Regions from separate parts of the Rhizobium sp. NFR12 genome, predicted to be linked through region 2. Evidence: predicted binding sites of a transcription regulator. Region 2 holds the regulator's gene; the other holds the start of a gene.
The links. Region 2 encodes HrcA, which represses chaperone genes, less so after heat shock. Its sites were predicted from a motif close to GTTAGCACTCNCNNNNNGNGAGTGCTAAC; they were not measured.
Positions count from the first base shown of each region.

Region 1: groES (co-chaperone GroES) is a predicted target of HrcA. The motif match lies at 1,935-1,963, and genes of this name have one in related genera.

Region 1 is NZ_FNWM01000002.1:216,724-220,133, reverse strand. It holds gene BLW69_RS08335 (TIGR01459 family HAD-type hydrolase) at 1-365, opposite strand, end outside; gene chrA (chromate efflux transporter) at 512-1,861, opposite strand; gene groES (co-chaperone GroES) at 2,020-2,316, shown strand; gene groL (chaperonin GroEL) at 2,376-3,410, shown strand, end outside.
Region 2 is NZ_FNWM01000004.1:218,344-221,753, reverse strand. It holds gene rph (ribonuclease PH) at 1-699, opposite strand, end outside; gene hrcA (heat-inducible transcriptional repressor HrcA) at 833-1,912, shown strand; gene grpE (nucleotide exchange factor GrpE) at 2,002-2,640, shown strand; gene BLW69_RS17400 (hypothetical protein) at 2,713-2,949, opposite strand; gene ptsN (PTS IIA-like nitrogen regulatory protein PtsN) at 3,089-3,410, opposite strand, start outside.

The DNA.
Region 1 (3,410 bases), on a different contig from region 2:
TCGGCTTCAGAAACGATCTCGATACCCAGTCCATCGAAGAAGTTGAGGTCGCGTTCAGGCCCCAGCAGAAACACCTTCTTCGGGCCTTCGGCGACCAGATGCCGGGTGACATCGCCAGACGTGACGATCCGGTCATAGGTTCCATCGGGAACACCGAGGTGCCTCATCTGTTCGATGACGCCGGGTGCGGGACGCGGCGAGTTGGTGATCAGGACGACAGTGGCGCCGGCTTCTCTGGCGGCGGCCAGGGCCGTGCAGGAATGCTGGAAGGCTTCGACGCCGTTATGGACCACGCCCCAGACGTCCGAAAGCACGACATCGTAGCCCTCGATCACGTCGTTCAAATTCTGGATGCGATTTGCCATGTCAAAAGTTCCTGCCGGTTTTGCCTGCTCGATTAGGAGGCTGACATCGCAAACCGTTGGCGAGATTACAAGGGAGAAGGCGGTGAAAGCGGGCCGCTGCGAGGCAGAACCTGGGAAAACTTCATATTTTTGCAATGGTCCGATCTTCACTGGATCAGGACGATTTGGGCGAGGAAACCGGCCGCCGCGCTGATGGCTAGCACCGGCACCATGCCGAGCTTCAGGACGAACAGCATGACGGCGGAGGCTGCGAAAAGCACGAGCGCGATGGGATCGAGGCTGGACCAGACCGGGACGGAAAGGCCAAATCCTGCTAGCGCAAAGAGATCGACGTGGCGAACCTCTCTGAACAGAACATGCAGGCCGAACCAGATCGCGAGGTTGAGGATGACGCCGACGACCGCGGCGGTGATGGCCGACAGCGCGCCCGATAAAAGGGCGTTGCCGCGCAGGCGCTCGATCAGAGGGGCGCCCGCAAAGATGAAGACGAAGCTCGGCACGAAGGTTGCCCAGGCGACAAGCAGGCCGCCGATTATTCCGCCCGTGACGGGGCCGAGACCGGAGGCTTCGCGGAAGCCGACGAGGAACCCGACAAAGGACAGAACCAGCACGAGCGGGCCCGGCGTGGTTTCGGCAAGCGCCAGGCCGTCCAGCATCTCGCCCGGTTTCAGCCAGCCGTAATCGGCGACTGCGACCTGCGCCACATAGGCCAGAACCGCATAGGCGCCGCCGAATGTGACCAGCGCCATCTTCGAGAAAAACGCGAACAGGCTGGACAGGCTTTCCGGCGCACCAAAGGCCCAGAGCGCCAGGACAGGCGACTGCCAGACGAGGATCCAGAATGAAAGCGTCGCGATCGTGCGGGCGATACCAGGTGTTTTCGCGCAGGGAGGACTGTCCTCTTTGGCGACGCTGCCTTGCGGTTGCTGCCCCCCTGCCCGCGTCATCAGATAGCCGGCGAGACCGGCTGCAAACACGACGAGCGGAAACGCCAGACTGAAGAAGAACAGGGCCACGAAGGCAGCGGCGGCGACGCAGCGCAGGAATGTGGTTTTGAGCGTCCGGCGTCCGAGGCGGATCACGGCCTCCACGACGATCGCAAGGACCGCCGCCTTCAGGCCGAAGAACAGGCCGGCAAGCCATGTCGCATCCTGATAGAGGACGTAGGCCGCCGAAAGCCCCAGAATGATGGCAAGGCCGGGAAGGACGAAAAGCAAACCGGAAACGATACCGCCGCGCACGCCGAACAGCAGCCAGCCTATATAGGTCGCCAGCTGCTGCGCTTCGGGGCCTGGCAGCAGCATGCAGTAGTTGAGGGCGTGCAGAAACCGCTCTTCCGAGAGCCAGCGTCTTTCTTCCACCAAAGTCTTGTGCATCATGCCGATCTGTCCGGCAGGCCCTCCGAAACTGAGGGCACCGATCCGGGCAAACACGCCTATGAGCTCACGAAAGCTCGGCGCCGGGCCCGGGTTTTGGTCGTTAAGCGTATTCTGCATGGCCGCTCCTTGAGCCCTGAATTTTTCAAGCCCGTTCTTGACTCAGCTCGCAGCCATCCTTATCTCGGGTCTCGTTAGCACTCTCGATAGATGAGTGCTAAACGTCACTCCGCGGGTCCTTGAGACCCGTCCATGTCATTTGATCGAGGGATTAGACAATGACAAGCACCAATTTTCGCCCCCTGCACGACCGCGTTGTAGTCAAGCGCGTCGAGTCTGAAGAAAAGACCAAGGGCGGCATCATCATTCCCGATACCGCCAAGGAAAAGCCAGCTGAGGGCGAAATCATCGCCGTTGGTCCTGGCGCCCGCGACGAAAGCGGCAAGCAGGTTGCACTCGACGTCAAGGTCGGCGACCGCGTTCTGTTCGGCAAGTGGTCGGGCACCGAAGTCAAGCTCGATGGCGTCGACCTTCTGATCATGAAGGAAGCCGACATCATGGGCATCATCGGCTGATTTTAGCCGACTGCTCTTCTTCCAATATTTGCTGACACCCCTTTTCAGGAGTTCCCAACATGGCAGCTAAAGAAATCAAGTTTGGCCGCACCGCGCGCGAAAAGATGCTTCACGGCGTCGATATCCTCGCTGACGCAGTGAAGGTCACGCTCGGCCCAAAGGGTCGTAACGTCATCATCGACAAGTCCTTCGGCGCTCCGCGCATCACCAAGGACGGTGTTTCGGTCGCCAAGGAAATCGAACTTGAAGACAAGTTCGAAAACATGGGCGCCCAGATGGTCCGCGAAGTTGCTTCGAAGACCAACGACATCGCCGGCGACGGCACAACGACTGCTACCGTTCTTGCACAGGCCATCGTTCGCGAAGGCAACAAGGCCGTTGCAGCCGGCATGAACCCGATGGACCTGAAGCGCGGCATCGATCTCGCCGTTGCAGAAGTCGTCAAGGATCTCCAGGCCAACGCCAAGAAGATCTCGACTTCGGAAGAAGTTGCACAGGTCGGCACGATTTCGGCAAACGGCGACGCACAGGTCGGCCGTGACATTGCTGAAGCCATGCAGAAGGTCGGCAACGAAGGTGTTATCACCGTCGAAGAAGCCAAGACCGCTGAAACCGAACTCGAAGTCGTCGAAGGCATGCAGTTCGACCGCGGCTACCTGTCACCTTACTTCGTGACCAACCCGGAAAAGATGGTCGCCGATCTCGACGACGCTTACATCCTTCTGCACGAAAAGAAGCTTTCGAACCTTCAGGCCATGCTGCCTGTTCTCGAAGCTGTCGTTCAGACCGGCAAGCCGCTCCTCATCATCGCTGAAGACGTCGAAGGCGAAGCTCTTGCAACGCTCGTCGTCAACAAGCTGCGTGGCGGCCTGAAGATTGCTGCCGTCAAGGCTCCTGGCTTCGGCGATCGCCGCAAGGCCATGCTGGAAGACATCGCCATCCTGACGGGCGGCACTGTCATCTCCGAAGACCTCGGCATCAAGCTCGAAACCGTAACGCTCGACATGCTCGGCCGTTCGAAGAAGGTTTCGATCACCAAGGAAAATACGACGATCGTCGACGGCGCCGGTCAGAAGACCGACATCGAAGGCCGC
Region 2 (3,410 bases):
CTGCAGAGCTACCAGTTCCCGGGTGCCGTCCTGTGCCAGCGACAGCAGGTTGAGGAATTCCTCCTGGCTGAAGGGAGCACCCTCGGCCGTGCCCTGGATCTCGACGATGCCGCCGCTACCGGTCATGACGAAATTCGCGTCTGTCTCGGCGGCCGAATCTTCGAGATAGTCGAGATCGATGACCGGCTGGCTTGCAAAGATGCCGCACGAAATCGCCGCGACATGGTCTTTCAGAACCTTGTCGAGCTTGATCATCGAGCGGGTGTCCATCCACTTCAGGCAATCATACAGCGCCAGCCAGCCGCCGGTAATGGCCGCCGTACGGGTGCCGCCATCGGCCTGGATCACGTCGCAGTCGATGGTGATCTGCTTTTCGCCAAGCGCGGAAAGGTCGACCACGGCGCGCAGCGAACGGCCGATCAGGCGCTGGATTTCCTGGGTACGGCCACCCTGCTTGCCGGTCGCAGCCTCGCGCTTCATCCGGTCGCCGGTGGCGCGCGGCAGCATTCCGTATTCGGCGGTGACCCAGCCCTTGCCGGAATTGCGCAGCCACGGCGGCGTCTTTTCTTCAAGGCTTGCGGTGCACAGAACATGGGTATCGCCGAACTTGACGAGACAGGAGCCCTCGGCATGTTTGGAGAAATTGCGCTCGAACGAAATCTTGCGCATCTGATTTGTCTGTCTGCCTGAAGGCCGCATCCGTCACTCCCTAAATTATTGTTTCCGCCTTCTAAGGCTCGGAGCCGTCATTTGCAAAGAATTTCCCTTTTGCGGATGCGCAAGTGAGCGACTATATCTGGGAGATGAGATCAGCAGGATGGTAAAGGGGCCAATGGTATTTCCGGGACTGACGGGTCGCGACAACGGCTCCGTGCTTGATGATCGTTCGCGGGAAATCTTTCGCCGCATCGTGGAAAGCTATCTGGAATCCGGCGAGCCGGTCGGTTCGCGCAATCTGTCGCGACTTCTGCCCATGTCGCTGTCGCCAGCCTCTGTGCGCAATGTCATGAGCGATCTCGAAGAGCTCGGCTTGATCTACTCGCCGCATATCAGTGCAGGCCGCATGCCCACCCAGACGGGCCTGCGCTTCTTCGTCGATGCCTTCATGCAGGTGGGCAATCTGTCGGAAGAAGACCGCGCCAGCATTGACCGGCAGATCCGTCCGCCGGATCGCGATCAGACGCTCGAAAACCTGATGGCCGATGCAAGCCTGATGCTGTCTGGCGTCTCGCGCGGCGCCGGCATCGTCATCACCGCCAAGAACGATCCCGTCCTCAAACATGTCGAGTTCATCCGCCTGGAGCCCACCAAGGCGCTGGCCGTCCTTGTTGGCGATCATAATCAGGTGGAGAACCGGATCATCGACCTGCCGGCCGGCGTAACCTCGTCGCAGCTCGGCGAGGCCGCAAATTTCCTCAACGCGCATCTCGCCGGCCAGACGCTGCCGGAATTTCGCGGCCAGATGAAAATGCTGAAGGAACAGGTCGCAAGCGAGCTTCACACGCTGTCGCATGATCTGGTGGAGCGAGGCCTCGCCTTCTGGTCGGGCGATCAGGAGGACGGAAAGCCGGGCCAGCTTATCGTCCGCGGCCGGGCAAACCTCTTGGAAGGTCTGGCTGACGTCAGCGATCTCGATCGGCTGCGTCTGCTGTTTGACGATCTCGAAAAGAAGGACAGCCTGATCGAGATCCTCGACCTTGCCGAAAAGGGGCCGGGCGTGCGGATCTTCATCGGTTCGGAAAACAAACTGTTCTCTCTATCCGGCTCCTCGCTCATCGTTGCGCCCTATCGTGATGGCGAGGAACGCATCGTCGGCGCGGTCGGCGTGATCGGCCCAACCCGGCTGAATTACTCGCGCATTGTGCCCATGGTGGATTACACGGCGCAGCTGCTTGCAAGGCTATCCCGCTAGGATGTTCCCAAGCCCTTGATTTTTTCGCCCCGAACCTCGATATCGGGCGCAACCACCCTTCCAGATTCCAATACGCACCGGAGACCGTCATGACCGACGAAACCAAGAAGAACGGACCTGACGCAGCTGCTGTCGAAAACACGGCGGAAGCCGTGGCATCCGCTCTCGAAGACGCCGCCGATCAGAGCGCAGGGGAAGCCTTCTTCGCGCAGGAGCCCGATCCGATCGATGTGCTCAAGGCTGAAAATTCCGATCTGCGCGATCGCTTCATGCGGCTTGCCGCTGAAATGGACAACCTTCGCCGCCGCACCGAACGTGAAGTAAAGGATGCCAAGTCCTACGCCGTCTCGGGCTTTGCCCGCGATATGCTGGCCGTCTCGGACAATCTGCGCCGCGCGCTCGACACTGTTCCGGCAGACAAGCGTGCCGGAGCCGATGCGACGCTGACGAGCCTGCTTGAAGGCGTCGAAATGACCGAGCGTGGCATGCTGTCGACACTCGAGCGGCACGGCGTCAAGAAGATCGATGCCGAAGGCGAGAAGTTCGATCCGAACTTCCATCAGGCCATGTTCGAGATCCCGAATGCGGACGTACCCAACAACACTGTCATGCAGGTCGTCCAGGCCGGCTTCATTATTGGCGAACGCGTCTTGCGCCCGGCCATGGTCGGCGTCGCCAAGGGCGGCCCGAAGGTTGAAGCAGCGGCGGCTGAAGACAAGAAGGACTGAGCTCCTCAGAGCCTTTCCAAGAAAAATGGGCGCCTCGGGCGCCCATTTGCGTTTGGCGACCGCGGGTAAGGATCAGTGCGTCGTATCCAGCGAAACATGCGCCAGGGAACGGATCAGGGCCAGTTCCGAATTGAGATGGGCTCGGGTCTTCTTGTCCGCATCGCCGATCAGTCCCTCCTGACCATCGGCAATTTTGAAGATTGCATCGAGCTCATCGAGAAGATGGGGATCCTTGATCGCCAGCAGGATGATAACCGCCTTGAGCAGTCTGTCATTCGCAGCGATCCTGGCACGTATGTCGTCATTCATGTCTATCTCCTTCAACGGGAAAGACATGTGGCGTATTTGACAAAAGGCAATTCTAAAGAGGGCTCGAAAACAAGATTAGCCGCTCCATTCGAGGGCGAGCGGGCGGTTTTACTCTATAGAAAAGGAGTATAAAGCCGCCTCAGGCGGCGTGGTTTGCCTGTTCTGCATTCAGAAAGGCGTAGATTGCCGACGCGGAATCGGTCTTGCGAAGCTTGGCAACGAGATCCTGATCGCGCAATACGCGGGCAATACGCGAAAGCGCCTTCAAGTGGTCGGCGCCGGCGCCCTCTGGGGCGAGCAGCAGGAAGACAAGATCGACCGGCTCGTCATCAAGCGCTTCGAAGTCGATCGGCGATTCCAGGCGGGCGAACACGCCCTTGATGGACGATATGCTGCTGAGCTTGCCATGTGGGATGGCAATGCCGTGGCCAACGCCCGTCGACCCCAGCCGCTCCCGTTGC